Regions from separate parts of the Latilactobacillus curvatus JCM 1096 genome, predicted to be linked through region 3. Evidence: predicted binding sites of a transcription regulator. Region 3 holds the regulator's gene; each other region holds the start of a gene.
What was found. Region 3 encodes NrdR, which represses ribonucleotide reductase genes. Its sites were predicted from a motif close to ACACNATATATNGTGT; they were not measured.

Region 1 (6,430 bases), 420 kb from region 3:
ACCCGATAATCAATGGATTGATGGGATTCTACAGCGGCCAATCAGTGAGCAAGATTTAACGAGTTATGGAACCACAGTTGGTTGGAAACAAAGTCAGTTACAGTTATCACTACCTTATAATGATGCTTATCAGATTGGCCCATATAATGCTGATTTGAAATGGCAATTGGTGATTTAAGTTATTAGCGTGTCAGGTTTAATTAGAGCTGATGACGAAATTATTTTCAGCTTTTGAGGCGGTGTGTGTTAATAACGCATTGCCTTTTGTTATACGCAACAAATATCGCTGTAGAATGGTTATGCTTTAATATCGATTGATGGTAAAATATATATCAATTATTTGGAACAAGGGGTTAAGCAATGTGGATACCAATAGTGTTTATTTAACATCGGCAGAAAAAGATAAGTATGCTCTTTTCTTAGATATTATTAATGTCAAATGGGATGAATTACCCATTAAAAAACGAATGAGCATGGCTAAAAAGGGCGAAGCACTAATCGATGACGTCAATTTGAAGCAAGTGGCAACATTGTTAGACCGTAATTATAGTAGCTTATACAATACGTATGTCAGTATTGTTGGGGATCTGCAGGCAATATTAGGGACGGAGGAAGATGATGTTAAGCGACTCTTCGCAATTCCAAGTGATGTCTATCATTTATATTTAGTACAACATTCTGACATCTATGATTTCGTACAGATTCTATTGCGGGGCGGGGATATATCGTTTAAAACCTTCTTAGCAGAGCATGATAGTAGTAAAGCAACTGTATTACGTCATTTGAAGCAAGTCCGCGATCTAACCCGCGCCTTCAACTTACGGGTTTCATACGAACCAATCCGGTTGGAAGGTGATGAGAAGACAATTCGATTGGTCTTATCCGCCTTATACTGGTTGGCGTCTGGTGGGCATCAATGGCTATTTGAAGAAATCAATCACGAATGTGTTTTGTCGGCCTTTGACTATGTCTGTGATGAATTTCAATTGCAAAAGCCTAACCTATTAACGCACGAAATTGGCGCCACGATTCTGGCAGTAACTTATTATCGAGTGATGGCCGGTGCAGTCGTGCAGCCCGATGAAAAATTAGCAACTATTCGGTATCCCTATCCTAATTTAATCAGTGATTTACTTGCAGCCGATTTCACTAAAGAATCAACGGGATTACGAACTTGTTTGGCAGAGTTAACGTTAACGGAAGGGCGTTCAGAAGCCGCTGGACTATTCTTCTTGTTACGGTATTGTCCAGTACCGTTACGCTCAATAACAAGTACTAAGGTGACTGCTGATTGGGCAGATGAACGTTATATACCAGAAATTCATCGTTTTGTGACTGCCTTTTTGGAGCGTATTCCATTTGATATTATGCATGAGTTAGAGATTTCGCAGCACACATATGATATTTTCAAAAATGCGTTGTTAACGACTACGGTGACGACCTATATCCTTGGGATGGACGCGACCTCTGTCGTTTTTAATGAATTAGTCATTCGTATGCCGCAGCTAAAACCCAATGAACTACTCCATAAAAAAATTAGTGATACCGTAGATTACCTCTTATTCGAACCAGCTTTTAGTTTTTTAGCAAGTGGGCGGGAGAATTTGATAAAGGCTTACTATAATTTAATTCAACAAGTCATCCAGCAGTATCATCCTGTAAGCCAGGTGAAGGTCGCACTCGTGATTGAGCAAGATTACATTGGCTATATGGATATCTTAACAGCACTCGATAATATCAAATATGTCGCTGTTAGTACGACCGATGAAGCTTTACGGGATGCAGACCTGATTGTTCGGACGTCGAGCATTGCCTTACCCGAAAACGTTAATCCGGAGGCGTTATATTTTACGTGGCGCTTAAATGCTAGTAGCGATCACTATGCCCGGCTGTATGGCATTATTCATGAATTATGGATGCAAAAAGGTACCCAAGCATAATAAAAAAGCCGTTCGACAATTTGTCGAACGGCTTTTTTTGTGCAATTAGGCACCCATATTTGCTTCTTGTTCTGCGTTTAAGGCTTTCACCCGTTCGTCAATCATTTCGATGACTTTTTGACGATCAGCTTCGTTTTCAACGAAGTCTAATTTGTCACCATCGATTTGCATCTTGGGACTTTCGTCATAGGCTTCATACCAAGCATCATAACGGCTGTTTAATTCTTTATAATAGTCGTAGAGGGTTGGATCGGCTTCTAGTTGTTCGTATGAACGACCACGTTTTTGAATCCGTGAAAGCATTGTTTCGAAACTAACGCGTACATGGATTAATAAGTCAGGGCGTTTCTTGTGGGCAGCAAATGGCAATTCTTGCATCATGTTGGCTAATAATTCGTCGTAGACACGGACTTCGGTTGCGGTAGCGCGACCAAGATCAGCGTTCAAGTGGAAGAGTAATGAATCTTCGAAAATTGAACGGTCTAAGATGTTGTTATCATCTGTATATGCTTGTTTGATACTATCAAATCGTTTGTTTAAGAAATAGATTTGTAGTAAGAACGCATATTTAGTTGGATCTTTGTAGAATAATGGTAATACTTCATTATCGTCTACTGATTCGTAAAAGGCTTCAGTGCCTAAGTGATCAGATAGATATTTGGTTAAACTAGTTTTTCCTGCACCAATTGTGCCAGCAAGTACGAGCAATGTCATCAGTCTCCCTCTTTTGACCATAAAATGTGTTTAAATTATTATTGATATACAACATATGGTGTTTTACAACCAAACGTCACTTAAATATTCTAGCATTTCTGACGTAAAAAGCAATCTTTGATTTTAAACAACGCAATAGTTACTATTTGCACAATTTATGGTAGGATTAATTACTAATTATAAGGATTTTTACTAGGGGGAATCGGTTTGAACGCAAGTGAGAGTATTTTTCTAACGCAAGCGGAAAATGATAAGTACGCCTTATTAATGGAGATTGTTGGTTTAAAACGGGATGAGTTGCCTGTTAAAAAGCGGATTGAACTATCGCGTAATAATCAGCCGCTCGTTGAAGATGTGAATCTAAAACAAGTAGCAATGCTATTAAATCGCAGTTACGGTAGCTTGTACAATATGTACATGAGCATTATTGGGGACCTAAAGGAAATTATCGGACCGGATGTTGATGATATTAAAACCTTGTTCAGCGTTCCAACAGATGCCTATCACTATTTATTAGTGAATAAGTCAGAAGCGTTTGATTTTATCAAAATCTTACTCAAGGGTGAGACCGTTACATTCCAAGAATTCTGGGAAGCCCATGATACGAGTAAGGCAACGGCGCTACGCCATTTAAAAGGGGTGCGCGACTTAATTCGCTCATTTGATATCCGTATGTATTATGATTCACTTCGGTTAGAAGGCGACGAAAATAAAATTCATTTAGTCTTAACGATGTTATTCTGGATGGCAACGGAAGGGCATACCTGGCCCTTTGAAGATGTTAAACGAGACGATGCACTTAAGGCGTTCGATGTTGCGATTGATCGGTTCCAATTGGAAAAAACCAATATTTTGACCCGTGAACTAGGGGCGTATTCAATCGTCCTAACCTATTTCCGATTACTACAAGGTCACACGGTTTCAACTGAACTAGATGGCGATTTTATCCGTTATCCAGTTCCCAATATGGTTTCTGAATATCTAAAATAGCCCTTTGAAGACCAAGCTTTACGGATCAAGAGCATTCTTGCACAAATGACCCAAGAAGAAGCGATGGCTGAATCATTCAATATATATGACATCATTAATTTTGGACCGATTCAGATTCAGGATGCTAATCCCTACATGGAATCTTACGAAACGCGATACAAGCGGTATATTCCAGTGATTTACGAATTTGTAGAAGCTTTTATTGATCAAATTCCATTTGATATCAAGAAATACCTAAACTTAGACGATGCGAATTATCAAGGTTTCGTGCAAACGATGATTTCGATGACGATGACCACGTACATGTTTAAACAAGATGTGACATCGGTGCTCGCTGACCAAATGATGGAAAGTGTTGAATATCTCAAGCCAAATGATGTCCTAAAACAAAATATTGATGATACGGTGGATTACTTATTAATCAATCCGAAAGTGTCATTCTTAGTCAAATTACGTGAAGAATTGGTCAGTGGTTACTACAACGTCTTGCGTCAGATGATTCAACGGTTTGCACCGATGAATAAAGCGAAGGTTGTCGTTGTGACGGAACAATCCTTCCTCGGGTACTTTGATTTGATGACTGCACTGAATAGTGTTTTGTATGTGGATGTTAGTCAATCTGACGCGGATTTAATGGATGCTGATATGGTGGTTACGACTTCGATCATTGATTTAACTGGCATCGTTAACCCAGAAGCGGTGATGTTTAAATGGCATCAAAATGCAGATAGCGATCATTTTGGACGTATGCTCGGTTTATTACGGGGTCTATGGATTCAAAAATCATCTATTGATGATTGAATTTAAAGATTAAATGCGGTATTCTTACATTAAGAAGTAAACACGTGAATAAGCGCCTATATGGATTGACAGAGAGATACCGGTTGGTGGAAGGTATTGAATCCAGCATTCCAGCGCAATAGTGGGTAGTGATGAACTACACGGTTCCTGGCCGTTATCAGTAATTGAGGGCACCTATTATTTGTAGTGGGTGAACTTGGGTGGTACCGCGAATTGAAGTCTTTTCGTCCCAATTAAGGGATGAGAAGGCTTTTTTATTGTTGTTAATTAAAGATCATTAAAAGGAGAGAGTGCAATGTTAGATATTAAAGTCATTCGAGAAAATGTCCAATGGGCAAAGGATAAGTTAGCTAGCCGCGGTGTTCAAGCTGCAGAAATTGATGAGGTCATCGCATTAGATGAAAAACGCCGTGCCTTAATTGTGAAGACCGAAGAATTGAAGAAAAATCGCAATGCTGCTTCAGAAGCCATTGCCGTTGCCAAGCGCAATAAAGAAGATGCGACTGAACAAATCGCTGCCATGAAGAATGTTGGGGCCGAAATCAAGGCTTTGGATAGTGAATTGGCTGAAGTGAAGGCCAAAGTGGACTACATCTTAGTCCGCTTACCCAACTTCCCAGATGATTCAGCACCCGTTGGCCCAGATGAAAGTTTTAGCCGTGAAGAACGCAAATGGTCAACACCCCGTGAATTTGATTTTGAACCATTAGCACACTGGGATATCGGTGAAAAATTAGGCATCTTAGACTTTGAACGCGCCGCTAAAGTATCAGGTAGTCGCTTTGTTTACTATAAGGGTGCCGGTGCACGTCTTGAACGGGCCATTTATAACTTCATGTTGGATCAACATGCTAAAGAAGGCTATGAAGAAATGATTACGCCGTACTTAGTGAATGGCGAATCAATGTTTGGGACTGGCCAATTTCCTAAGTTTACGGAAGATGTTTACACAATGACCAACGAAGGCGAACCCATGACTTTGATTCCAACCGCCGAAGTGCCATTGACGAACTTCTACCGCGACGAAATCTTGGATGGCGCACAATTGCCAATCTACTTCACTGCCTTATCACCAGCTTTCCGTTCAGAAGCAGGAAGTGCCGGCCGTGATACCCGTGGTTTAATCCGGATGCATCAATTTAACAAAGTTGAAATGGTGAAATTCACGAAACCAGAAGAATCATTCAATGAACTAGAAAAAATGACCGCCGATGCTGAAAATATCTTAAAAGCATTGAACTTGCCATATCACGTCATCACATTGGCAACTGGCGATGCCAGCTTCACATCAGCTAAGACATACGATATCGAAGTTTGGTTACCAGCTCAAAATACGTACCGTGAAATCTCAAGTTGTTCAGATTGTACAGACTTCCAAGCACGCCGCGCCCAAATTCGTTATCGTGACGAAGATGGCCATGTCAACTTGGTCCACACATTGAACGGCTCAGGCTTAGCAGTCGGCCGGACAGTTGCCGCCATCTTGGAAAACTATCAAAACGAAGACGGCAGCGTCACAATCCCAGAACAATTGGTACCATACATGGGTGGCATGACGAAGATTGAAGCAAAATAATTAATTTAATAGGAAGTCATTTGTTTCTTCCATAAGGGAGACGGTTGTTATATAAATAACGACCGTCTTTTTTTGTTAGATTAGAAACAGTTGTGAATAGAGAATAGTTTGGCGCATAAGACTTGAAATTTAAATGAAAAAAGGTTAGACTAATTTAGTTATCGTGGATATTGAATGTAATCAATTAAGCAACTTATATAATTAAAGGAGATTTTAGCATGAAGATGATCCAAAACGAATTTAAGTTCATTGCCAAGAATCGTTTAATCATGATTTCGTTAATCGCAATCGTGTTTATTCCATTCTTGTACAGTATCTTTTTCCTTAAATCTGTCTGGGACCCTTATGGTAGCACTGGTGAATTACCAGTCGCTGTCGTTAATAATGATCAGCCAGCCACTTACAACGG
Region 2 (6,430 bases), 450 kb from region 3:
TGGCCATCCCATCTTGTGATTGTAGCGTATCAAGTAGGGTTAAACCGCCAAAGACATGCCCGACGATCCATTTTTCATTGTCTGGTAAACTGCGCCAGTCATCTAAGTCATTGGAAAGGGGAATCCGCGTATCTAACCAAAATTGTTCGGTTAATTTTTCCCAGGTTGCTTTATCAATTTGATCTTCAACTTGGTTCCAGTTAATTGCAATATAATTTTCTGCCATGTTCATGAACTCCTTTTAACGTGCTTCTTTTTTAGGTATGTAGGCCAGCTGACGAGCAGCTGGAGTGGAGATTTGGTGCTTGCTTTGAAACGTGCTTTTCAAGCTAACTTTCTGCGCTTAGCCCAGTGAATCAAATCATCGACTACTTCGCTAATTCGCTTCCCTATGCTAATGCTCAAAATATAAACGCCTGCCGTCGCACTCTGTTTTGAAACGTGCTTTTTGAAACTGACTTCTGCGCTTAGTTACACTCGTCAAACAACTGCTTATAGCAGTTATTCGCCGAGTTAGACTAATGCTCAAAGTCAAACCGTTTCAAACGCACTCTAGATTACACAACTTTCGCATGCGTTTGCGCCGACTTCACTTTCGTCGTCTGTGTAAGTCCGGATGTAGTAGATTGATTTAATCCCTTTGTGGTGGGCGTAGTTTCTTAAGATGTTTAAGTCCCGGGTGGTCATTTTGTCAGTCCGGCCGTTTTTCCATTCGTAAAGGCCTGCTGGAATCGTTGAACGCATGAAGAGTGTCATACTCATCCCTTGGTCGACATGTTTTTGTGCTGCTGCGTAGATGTCGATGACTTTACGCATGTCAATGTCATAAGCTGATTCATAATATGGCATGGTATCGTTTGAAAGACCTGGGGCAGGGTAGTAGATTGTCCCAATTTTCTTTTCTTGCCGATCTTCAATCCGGTTAACAATCGGTTGTAAGCTAGCAGAAGTATCATTGATGTATGAAATTGAACCGTTTGGTGCAACGGCTAAGCGGTTTTGATGGTATAAACCGTCTTGCATGATGGCTAGTTTTAAAGCTTCCCAATCGGCTTTTGTGGGAATCATAATGTCCTTGAAAATCGCTTTGACTTTGTCCGTCTTAGGGGCCCAGTCTTCAGTGAGGTATTGATCGAAGTAACTACCATCAGCATACTTACTCTTTTCAAAGTTGGCAAAGGTCATCTGACGTTCCTTAGCAATCTTATTTGAAGCAACAAGTGTCCAGTAGTTTAAAAGCATGAAATAATTACTGGTAAAGTCGATTGATTCTTCTGACCCATACATCATGTGGTTCTTGGCAAAGAAGGTATGCAGACCCATGCCACCTAAACCAATGGTGTGGGCCAATTCGTTCCCATGAGCCACAGAAGGGACCACATCAATATCAGAATGATCTGTGACGTAGGTTAAAGCACGCACCATGGCTTCGATAGAACCACCAAAGTCAGGTGACGTCATCATGTTCGGAATATTCGTTGAACCCAGGTTACAACTGATATCCGTCCCTAACACGTCATATTCTTGGCGGTTATTAATTTGTGACGGGGTTTGCACTTGGAGGACTTCAGAACAGAGGTTACTCATGATGATCTTCCCATCAATTGGGTTCGCAGCATTGGCTGTGTCCACATTGACGATGTAAGGATAACCTGATTCTTGTTGCAATTTACTAATTTCATTTTCTAAATCACGGGCTTTAATTTTGGTTTTCTTGATGTTATCGTTGGCGATTAAGTTGTCATATTCTTTGGTGATGTCAACATATGAGAAAGGTACGCCGTATTCTTTTTCAACACCGTAAGGGCTGAATAAATACATATCAGCATCAGCTTTCACCAATTCATAGAACTTGTCGGGGACGACTAAGCCTAATGAGAGGGTCTTTAAACGATATTTTTCGTCTGCATTTTCTTTTTTAGCACCTAAGAAAGCAATCACATCTGGATGGAAGGCGTTTAAATAAACCACGCCGGCGCCTTGCCGTTGACCTAATTGGTTTGAGTATGAGAAAGAATCCTCCAATAACTTCATGACAGGGAGGACACCACTTGCTGCACCGTCGATGCCTTTGATTGGATCGCCAGCTCCACGGAGGTTCGACAAGCTAATCCCAACCCCGCCACCAATCCGTGATAATTCAAGTGCCGAGTTAATCGTCCGACCAATTGAATTCATATCATCGGTTGTTTGGAGTAAGAAACATGAAACTAATTCACCACGCCGTGAACGCCCAGCATTCAAAAACGATGGTGTTGCCGGTTGATAACGTTGGTGGATCATTTCATCCGCTAGTTGCAGCGCAAGGGTTTGATCACCATCTGCGAAGTAGAGAGCATTCACAAAAACGCGATCTTTAAAATCTTCAAGATAAAAGCCATTGTCGTTTGTTTTTAATGCGTATTGCGCATAGAACTTATAAGCAGCCATAAATGACTTGAAGTGGAAGTCTTGGTCCTTTAAATATTGATTCAATTCTTCCATGAATGAAAGAGAATAAGCCTTCAAAAAATCTGCTTCATAATAATTTTCCGCGACTAAATAATCTAGACGATCTTGAAGTGATTTAAACGTCACCATATTGGGTTGTACGTTTTGTTCCAAAAAGGCATCGAGTGCTTCTTGATCCTTTTGTAATGGAATTTGACCATTCACTGGAATATTAATTTGGTTATTCAATTCATAGTATGTTACATCTTCGGTTTTAATCTCTTTTAAAGACATCCTTGCCACCACTTTCTAGTCATATTAGCTGTTTTAGGGTTTAAAAAAAGTGAAGACCAACTCTTTAGTAATCAAGAGTCGGCCTCACCCGTTAAAACTGGGAATGCATGGTGCTTAAATCGCCAATTTTTGCAATTCCGCTGGTCTAAAACCTGAGAAGCTTTCTAGGCCATCCGCTTCTAAAACGGGAACGGCTTGGAAACCTTGTTCCTTCAAGTAATCAATATATTGTGGTTCGTCATTGATGTTATGTTCAACAAAAGGAACGTTGTGCGTTTCTAAAAAGTGTTTCGTCATCCGGCATTGTGGGCAGCCGTTCTTAGTATATAATGTGATATTTGCCATAATCGTTAACTCCCTTGTATTTCTCTTATCGATAAAAATAGTATACCGTTTTGAAATGGAAGATGCAATCAATAAACACCACATATTGTAGATAAAACAAAAAACGACCACTAATTATAGTGGTCGTTTACGAATGTTCATTTGATTGTCTTGGGCAACGTCCTGTACTTAAGTTAAACATATTTATGGGTAAAGTCAATCCCTGCTAATGCGCAAAATTTTTCAAAAGCACGCCGGACAAAGCTTAACAGATTTTAAAAAATTTTTTAGATTGGGATTAATTTAATATTGCACCATCATAAAAATGAGTTAACGAACATTTTATAAAATTGGTGAAAGTAACCGTGAAAATTTTTGTTTAAATTTCAACCAAGTTGACTGTTGGGCGATTATTTCGTCTGTTAGTAGGGATGCTTTTTCCATATCAGCCTGATAGATCGCTTCAAGTTGCGCTGCAACTTTCGGATCGTAAATAAACGTATTGGCTTCAAAGTTCAGCTTGAAACTACGGATATCCATATTGGCAGAACCTACAGTGCTGATATGCCCATCCATGACCGCCGTCTTAGCATGTAAGAATCCATCTTCATACCGGTAAATCTTAACGCCAGCTGCATGCAAGAGTTGACTGTAGTATTCTGTTGCACGGTAGATGAAGGGGTGATCCGGCATGTTAGGCGTCATGATACGAACATCCACCCCGGACATTGCCGCAGTCGTCAACGCATCAATAATACTATCATCCGGAACTAGATAGGGCGTTTGAATCCATAAACGCTTCTTAGCGGTACTAATCATCTTCAGATAACCGAGTTTGATTTGTTCATCTAATTTATCGGGACCACTTGAGACAATTTGCATGGCTGCTGATCCACGATTTTGGGATTGGTCCACTGGGAAGAGTTCTTCCGAGTAAGTTAACTTAATCGCAGACTCAACACTCGCGTTCCAGTCCATCATAAAGCGTACTTGTAAGGCTAACACGGCATTGCCGGTAATCCGCATATGGGTATCACGCCAATGTCCGAATTTCTTACTCCGGCCTAGATATTGATCACCAACGTTAAAGCCACCAATATAACCAATCTTACCGTCAATTACCACAATCTTACGGTGATCACGGAAGTTCAAGCGAAAATCGGTAATCGTGTGTTTTGAACTGAAGAACGTTCGCGCGTGGCCACCGACATCTTCAAGTGCGCGCCACCATTTTTGCGTTGCGCCTTGGGAGCCCCAAGCATCGTAGACAACGTTGACTGAAACGCCTTCTTTGGCTTTTTGAATCAATAGTTGTTGTAACTCATTGCCCAATCGGTCATTATAGATCGTATAATATTCGATATGAATACTTTTTTGAGCTTGTTTGATGTCGGCAAAGAGGGCGTCAAACTTTGCTTGCCCGTCAGTATAGATTTTGACATGGTTATTCTTTAAAACGGGTGCATTATTAATATTTAAAAAGAGATTCACCATTTCGGATGCTTCACTGGAAAGCATCTTTTTCGGTAAGAGGTCGTTTTTACGATTTTCCTTACGTTGAATGTCGACCAATGCGGAAAGCCCATCATCGATTTGCGATTGACTTTGGAAAATCTTTTTCCGCGATAAGCCCCGTCCGGTAAACATATATAGGATAAAACCGCCCACGGGTAGTAAAATTAAGACTAGCAGCCACGCCCAGGTGGCCGCAATATCGCGGGGCTGTCTCAAAATTGTAATAATTGCCAATAAGGCATTAATGAAGATGATGAATGACATTATTTCTGTAACTAAAACCATATCGTACTCCTCCAAAATTCTAGCGTTGCTTATTATTTTACTAAAATCACGCTCAAAGCGCTAGTTAAGCCTATCAACAGTCAGTTAAATGAGGTAATCCCTGTTGGGCCAGATGGTGCGCCCCCTGATTCTGACGCTCTGGAATCCATTGGTGGATGACCATTGAATAGGGCGCCTCAAGTGCTAGAATCCGGTCGACGGCAGCTTGATAATGTTTAGCATACCGCTTTTCTAGGCTCTGAAAGACAAGCTTGCTGTCAACGTTAATCTGTAGTATTTTCGTGGTAAGCCCCCGATTGGCTAGTTGTTCTAAGCCAAGAATGACCGCCGCAAATTCTGCATCATGATTGGACTGTTCTGGCAAAGGTGCTTGTAGTTGATATTGTCGCTCTGGTGTCACGATTAAAATTCCCGCCGCACTTGGTCCGGGATTGCCACGAGTTGCTGCGTCCGTATAAAGTTTAATCATTCTTAAAATTTACCGCCTTTCACTGACAGCAGGGTCAGGTTAATGGTATGATACAAAGCGTAAAAAGGAGTGTTCTCATGCAAAAGACAACCACCGCATTCTACCAACCAAATTATGCTTACTTCGTGACGATTTGGTCTTGGATTGGCTTCGTCTATACATTAGCTTTAATTGTACAACTTGAACTCATCAACTTAAACTGGCAATCGTGGGGCATCGGCTTAATTGCCGTTTGGTTGACGCTATGGGTCATTTTCGGGCATCGTGTTTCAATGACGGCAGACGTGATCACGCTTAAACGGCCGGTATTTAAATATAATCGAACCATCAACCGTGAAACGACTACGACCATTATTGTCCAAAAACATGGTTTATTAATTAAAACCAACGAACTTGATTACCAACCCGAACAAATACTCCTTAGTCGCAAAGCCAAGCAGGCATTCGTTAAACAACTGAAACAAAATGGTTGGCCAATTGAAGAATAGTTAAATAAAAAAGAGCCACGACAAACATTAATCTTGTCGTGGCTCTTTTTTAGCGTTTAAACGTATTTTTATTCTGCTATCTTTTGCACGTTAGCTGCCTGCAAACCGCGGGCGCCTTCTTTAATCTCAAATAATACCGGCTCGTCTTTATTCAATGATTTATAGCCGTCGGTTTGGATTGCGGTAAAATGGACGAAAACCTCCTCGTCATCTCCATAACTGATGAAGCCATAACCTTTAGCATTGCTAAACCACTTAACGATTCCTCGTTCCATCACAATCCCTCCTTGAAATGTTAATCAGCGTACGCGCTTATTTTACCACGTACAAAGAAGTGTGTCGAAGAATATCGTTCTTTTTAAGCATCCCATCTGCCAATTCCGTACGTAATCAGCTATACTAGGTAGTATCATAAATAAAAAGGAGCTGGGCGGTATGTCAGATATTCAAATAGCACAGGAAAATGAAGCTAAGGAGATGCAGCCAATCACGGCAATTGCCGAACAAGCTGGTTTAACGGCCGCTGATTTAGAACAATATGGACCGTATAAAGCGAAGGTTAATTTCGCTGCCATTAATCGATTGAAAGAAAAAGAAGATGGCAAACTCATCTTAGTGACCTCAA
Region 3 (6,430 bases):
GCCTTTGAAAGTGGTCAATTAAATGGGGGTGAAAAACTTTCAGCTATGTTTTTCTCTCTGCGATGGTTCATTTAAAAGGTGTCTTTCATCATTGATTGATTCTATTAAAACACTTAATTGCTTTTTTAGCAAGCCTAAATTACTAAGGTTGTAAGCGGCGATTTTGACCACCAACTTCAATTTCTTGCGCTAAATAGCGCACACGTTGCATGATGCGGGCCGCTTTAACCGGTTCGTCTCCTTGGTTGCTAGTTGTCAAATGCGTCTCTAATTCAGTCATTGTGAAGTTTGAACTGAAGAAGGTGGCGAGTTGTTCTTGCATTCGATATTGCAAAATAATGCCAAGTACTTCATCCCGAACCCACGCACTCATTGCATCAGCACCGATATCATCAATCATCAGAATCGGTGCTTTTTTTATCACGTTGACCTTTTCTAACACATTGTTTTGCCCAATTGCATTCTTCATCTCCACTGCAAATGTCGGGAAATGAATCAACGTGGTTTCAAACCCGGATAACGCCAGTTCGTTTGCAATCGCACCTAACAAGTAAGTCTTGCCAACCCCGAATTGCCCGCTAAGGTACAAGGCTTGGTGAAAATCATGGGGTGCTTGCCGATAAGCCCCGATAAACGCGGTAGCTTTGATCAATGCGTCAAACCGATTGGTTGGATCGTATGAATCAATCTTGGCCTGTTCAATATCGCGCGGCATATTAATTGACTTCACTCGTGCATGCAAGGCAGCTTGTTCGCGCTCTTGTAATAAACTTACCGTAGGCTCATAACTGACATCGATAAAATGGTTATTTAAGACTAACTTTGGCGCATAACCCGGTGCCAAAGTGGTTTGCCCATTAGCTAACTTCTTCTTTTCGATGACGTATTCGTAAATTTTAGCGGCACTACGCGTGACCGTTTCTTGTGATAAGCGGTCTTTGTTAGCTTGTATAAATGCTTGGACATCGGAATCGTTCAAGGCATCTTCGACCAATTTATTAAACTGTTGGTTTAACTTTTGCCGATTCATGTAATCCGTCAAATCTTTACCCATATTTTCCATTACGATTCCCGCCCCTCACGAATTTTTTTCAACGCCGCTTCTAGTTCATGCTGATGCTCAGGTGTGGTTGTTTCTTTTGGCGCTTGATAATCTGGTTTAGCCCATTTAGGTACTGGTTCTTTTTTAGTTTTATTCTGATAACGCGTTTGGCGATTGTTTTGCACCTTTGCCGTCTGTTTGGTTTGGAAATCGCGAATCTGCAAAATCGCATCCGCTGCCGTCTTAACCCCTTGTTGAGCCCACTGGTTCGCAATCCGATCGACTAGCGCCTGAGTGAGCCCATCATATTGCGTAATGATATAAACGACCAAAATATTGAGCACATCATTGTTAAAGATATAGCGGTTTTGCAAGTCCTTTAACGCCCGGATTTCATTTTTAGCGACAAAGCCGTGGTTCTTTTGTTTCAAGTATTCGAGATAATCAACTGGCAAGTAGCCCTGACTTTCTGTTAGCCACTGCAATTCCTGTTCGTTAAAGCCGGCTTTTTGCCATTCTTTTTGTAACTCGGCTAACGGTTTTTGCGTTGTTGTAGCAGCTGGCGTTTGCCGGTTACTCTGACGTCGTGTGTAATTGTTCAAGACGTTCTGTTCGAGCGCTGCCATATTAATCGTACTGTCAGCAACATTCATCGTCAAGCCAATCAAACGCGCTAAGTCCATCTCATCTAGACCATAGAAATAATGGAGATTAAACAAGCCCTGTTCATTTTTGAGAATTTGATCCGTATCAATCTGGTATTGCGCCGTTGCATCTTGTAATAGGTCCCAATCAAAAGTCCGCAACTCAACCGAGGTAAACTGCGGTGTGCTAGCTGCTTTTTGTTGATACATTGCCTTAGTTTCAGCCACACTGCTTGGCACGTTCGTCAATAAATCGTTTTGCACATGGAAAACGGTCAAGAAATTCTTAGTGACCTCTTGATAATCCTTGGCGTAAACCGGTCGTAGCTTGAAATAGTCACGGAGTTCCACAAACCGTGTTTCGCGGACCGCTTCGAACAATGCCACACTTAACAAATCATCGTTAAAAAAAGCTTGTGGTTGCAATGGCGCATACAGTTCATACACCAACTTGCGGCCAGTTCCCTCATTTTTTTGATACGTCCGCATTAAACCAAGTGCTTCCAATTTGCTGCGGCTGTCATAAAAAGCAGGTAAATCAACACTCAACAGATTTAACAAAGTCGCATGTGTTTGAAAATGTTGTTCCGTTTCTTTCTTGGTTTGACTCCATAACAAAAGATAGAGACTGTAAGCAACAGCCCCCATCAATGGTTGATATAAGTAAGTGACGACTGTTTGATCGAAATCGGTCAAATAGTTAGCTTTTGTCACTGAAAAGCCGTCTTTTGGACTCAAAAAATCAAATGCATCTGACATCGGCTAACCCCTCTTCCTTAATTCGATTTCTTCGTCTTTTCTTTATTCATCATTTCTTGTAATTCACTCATAAAGACATTCATATCCTTGAATTCGCGATAAACACTGGCAAAGCGAATGTAGGCAATCTGATCAATATCTGGTAACAAGCGCATCACGTATTCTCCGACGGCTTGTGAAGAGACTTCGTTTTCACCCAATGAGCGAATCTTATTCTCAACTTCATCAACTACTTCAGTCATTTGCTCCATTGTAACGGGGCGTTTTTCAGCAGCACGAATTAGCCCGCGCAATAATTTATCACGGTTGAATTCTTCGCGCGTTCCGTTTTTCTTGATTACCAACAATGGGGTTTGTTCCACTCGTTCGAACGTTGTAAACCGGAAACGACAATTCTCACACTCACGGCGACGACGAATCACTCGCCCTTCATCCGTGGGACGACTATCAATTACCCGCGAACTATTCTGATGACAATGTGGACATAGCATAATGACACCTTCTTATCTTTTGATTAATTCGTTTCAAATTCAATCCAATTTTAAAACAATTAGTATAACAGTAGTATAACATGCCAGGCAAGCAGGCTAAACAAAAAATGTATCAGTCTCAAGGCATTTCGCCTTTTCCAAACAAAAAAGCGGTCGAACAGAATAATCTGTTCGACCGCTTGTATTACTTGTTATGACACAACTGTTGTAACAACGCCAAAACACGTTGCCGCAACATTGCAGGTGTGCCTTGATTATCAATCACGAAATCCGCTCGCGCTTTTTTGGTCGCCAAATCACTTTGACTATCAATTCGCGCATTTGCCTGTTCTATAGTCAATTGGTTACGCGCCATCAAACGTTGCAATTGTGTTTTACGTTCAACGTAGACAACTGCAACACCATCGCAATATTGCTCGTAGTGTTGTTCATATAACAGTGGCACATCCAACACAACCAGCGGTGCATCTGCTGCTTGCATCTGTTGTTTAATGGCTGTCAAAATAGCGGGCCCAGTAATCGCATTTAACTGAGTCAAAGCCTCTGGGTTACCGAAGACTTGCTGGCCCAACATAGGCCGATCAACTTGACCATTTTTGACAACTGCTTCGCCAAAGGCTGCTTGCAATTGTGCCTGTACCGATTTATTAGTCGCTAATACCTGATGAGCAACTTGATCAGCATCAATCACCGGGATTCCCTGTTCTTTAAACAATGCCGCAACAGTCGACTTCCCACTGGCAATGCCACCCGTTAAACCTAGAAAATACGTCATTGAACCGCTTCTCTCTTAATCTGACACCGCGGACAGAAATGCGTGCCACGCTGTGCTACTTTAATTTTCTCAATCGGAGTCTGGCACCGATCACACGGTTGCCCTTTCTTACCATAGACGTGCAACATATCCTGAAAGGCCCCAGCGTGACCCGCCGCGTTTAAGAACGTATTGACTGTTGTCCCACCGTTATTGGTTGCCAGTTCTAACTCTGTGATGATTTCATCATGCAAACGATCTGTTTCAGCTTTCGTCAATAAATTCGCCGGTGTTTCTGGGTGAATCTGGCTCAACCACAACGTTTCGTCCACATAGATATTCCCAAGACCCGTTACAATTTTTTGATCCAGCAACAGTGGTTTAATCGCTTTTTTATGTTTCTGTAACGCCTGATAGAAGGCGGTTTTCTTAAACGTTGTTGGGGTTGGTTCAACCCCTAAGTCCTTCAATCCAGAAACAGTGTTTTCTTGACCCGTTTCAATTAATAACATTCGGCCAAACTTACGTGAATCAAGATAACGTAACTGTTGTCCATCTGTAAATGTCCAAATCACATGCGTGTGCTTAGTCATTGGTACGGATTGATCATCAACTTCGTATTTGCCTTCCATCCGCAAATGACTCACAACAGTTAAGTTTTGATCGAAACGAATCAATAAATACTTACCGCGTCGATCAACACCGATAATTTGGCGTCCAACAAGACCTTCAACAAAAACATCGTCTGGATTACTGATAATTTTCGACCAGCGAATCTCAATTGCTTGAACCGTCTTACCGACCACTAATTGTTCCAATCCGCGGCGCACATTTTCAACTTCTGGTAATTCTGGCATTGTGTGTCCCCTTATTTCTTAATATCGTACCAAGTTGGTCCAAAGCCACTTTCAACTTTCAGCGGCACCGCTAATGAAACCGCAGAATCCATGACACTTGGTACTAATTTTTCTAACATTGGTATTTCTGATTCTGGTGCTTCAAAAATCAATTCATCATGTACTTGTAAAAGCATCTTGGCTTGTAATCCTGCCTTCTTCAGTTCCGCTTGCATCAAGATCATTGCCATCTTAATAATATCAGCGGCACTCCCTTGAATTGGGGTATTCATTGCCGTGCGTTCTGCAAATGAGCGCAAATTGAAGTTTTTAGCGTGAATATCTGGTAAATAGCGACGCCGATGGAAGAGCGTTTCAACGTAGCCTTCTTCGCGCGCCTTCTTCACGATATCTTGCATGAATTGATGAACACCTGGATACTGTTCAAAATACGCTTCAATAAAGCGTTTAGCTTCAGCCCTTGTGATCCCAATATTTTGTGATAAGCCATAGTCACTAATCCCGTAAACAATCCCGAAATTAGTTGCTTTCGCTTGGCGCCGCATATCTGGTGTCACTTCATCAGCGCTCGATAAGCCAAAAATCTTCATCGCAGTATTCGCATGGATATCGCGGTCTTCCTTGAATGCCTCTTGCATATTGGCATCCCCCGAAATGTGGGCTAAAACTCGTAATTCAATTTGGGAGTAATCAGAAGCAAACATCTGCCAACCCGGTTGACTTGGGACAAACGCTTGGCGAATCTTACGGCCTTCCGCTAGACGGACTGGAATATTTTGTAAGTTGGGATCAACCGATGACAAGCGACCAGTCTGCGTTAAGGTTTGCAAGTAACGCGTATGCACCTTATTATCTTGATGAATTGACTTCAATAATCCTTCGACATACGTTGACTGAATCTTAGCGATTTGGCGATAATCCAAGATGGTTTGGACAATTGGTGCGTCTTTTTTAAGTTGTTCCAAGACATCCACCGCCGTTGAATAGCCGGTCTTGGTCTTCTTAATCACTGGTAACCCCATCTTTTCGAATAGAATGACGCCCAGTTGCTTAGGCGAATTGATGTTAAACGTTTCGCCAGCTTCCGCATAAATCTTTTCTTCCAAAATCTTCAGCGTTTGACTGAACTCGCCCCCCATTTGTTGTAGGCGACTTGCATCAACTCGAATCCCGGTGATTTCCATATCCGCTAAAACTAGCGCTAATGGCAATTCCATATCCGTGAATAAATCGAATTGTTGATGTTTTTTTAATTGTTCTGTCAATTGTGGTGCTAATTTGTAAATAGCTGCTGCTTTTTGAATCAGATGTTGATAAAGCACGGTTGGATCGACAGGGACTGCACGTTTAGCCCCCTTGCCATAAACAGCTTCATCTGTTTGGACATTTTGATACTGATGTAAATTTGCAACCGTTCCAAGATCATTACTGTTATTCGTTGTATTCAACAAATAAGACGCTAATAGTAAGTCAAATTGAACCCCCGCTAAGTGAATCCCTAAGCGATTCACCGCAACCTGATTGCGTTTCACGTCAAAAACTGCTTTCGGACGTTTAGCATCTTCTAACCACGTTTTTAAAACCGATTCTGTCAAGAGTGTTACGTCGTCGCTGACATACCAGTGGTCTGGTCGGCCAATGTAAAAGCCAATCAAGTCTGCTGTATGGTAATTGTCGGTTAACATTTCGATGCCAAACGCAACGTTTTCAGTGGTTGTCACGACATCGGCGATGTTATCAAGGGTTAATACTGTAAATTGATAGTCTTCAGTAGCCGTGGGTTCAACTGGTGCAACATCTAATTGATTTAGAAACGACTTGAAGTTCATTTCTTGGTAAAAAGCAACCAAAGCTGCCATATCAGGTCCGTTGTACACCACATC

Region 1: a site for NrdR is predicted at 2,701-2,716, ahead of LCU_RS07295 (deoxynucleoside kinase). Genes of this name have one in related genera too.
Region 2: a site for NrdR is predicted at 3,145-3,160, ahead of nrdH (glutaredoxin-like protein NrdH). Genes of this name have one in related genera too.

Annotation. Positions count from the first base shown of each region.
Region 1 is NZ_CP026116.1:1,392,405-1,398,834, reverse strand. Features, by position in the region: gene LCU_RS07305 (hypothetical protein) at 1-178, shown strand, start outside; gene LCU_RS07300 (helix-turn-helix domain-containing protein) at 363-1,940, shown strand; gene LCU_RS07295 (deoxynucleoside kinase) at 1,986-2,654, opposite strand; gene LCU_RS07290 (helix-turn-helix domain-containing protein) at 2,862-3,644, shown strand; gene LCU_RS07285 (hypothetical protein) at 3,690-4,445, shown strand; gene serS (serine--tRNA ligase) at 4,741-6,021, shown strand; gene LCU_RS07275 (YhgE/Pip family protein) at 6,246-6,430, shown strand, end outside.
Region 2 is NZ_CP026116.1:515,594-522,023, reverse strand. Features, by position in the region: gene nrdF (class 1b ribonucleoside-diphosphate reductase subunit beta) at 1-226, opposite strand, end outside; gene nrdE (class 1b ribonucleoside-diphosphate reductase subunit alpha) at 553-2,724, opposite strand; gene nrdH (glutaredoxin-like protein NrdH) at 2,839-3,069, opposite strand; gene cls (cardiolipin synthase) at 3,391-4,848, opposite strand; gene LCU_RS02785 (ribonuclease HI family protein) at 4,922-5,317, opposite strand; gene LCU_RS02780 (EbsA family protein) at 5,395-5,805, shown strand; gene LCU_RS02775 (cold-shock protein) at 5,874-6,080, opposite strand; gene LCU_RS02770 (formate--tetrahydrofolate ligase) at 6,241-6,430, shown strand, end outside.
Region 3 is NZ_CP026116.1:970,281-976,710, forward strand. Features, by position in the region: gene dnaI (primosomal protein DnaI) at 143-1,063, opposite strand; gene LCU_RS05150 (replication initiation and membrane attachment family protein) at 1,063-2,445, opposite strand; gene nrdR (transcriptional regulator NrdR) at 2,463-2,936, opposite strand; gene coaE (dephospho-CoA kinase) at 3,121-3,711, opposite strand; gene mutM (DNA-formamidopyrimidine glycosylase) at 3,708-4,547, opposite strand; gene polA (DNA polymerase I) at 4,559-6,430, opposite strand, start outside.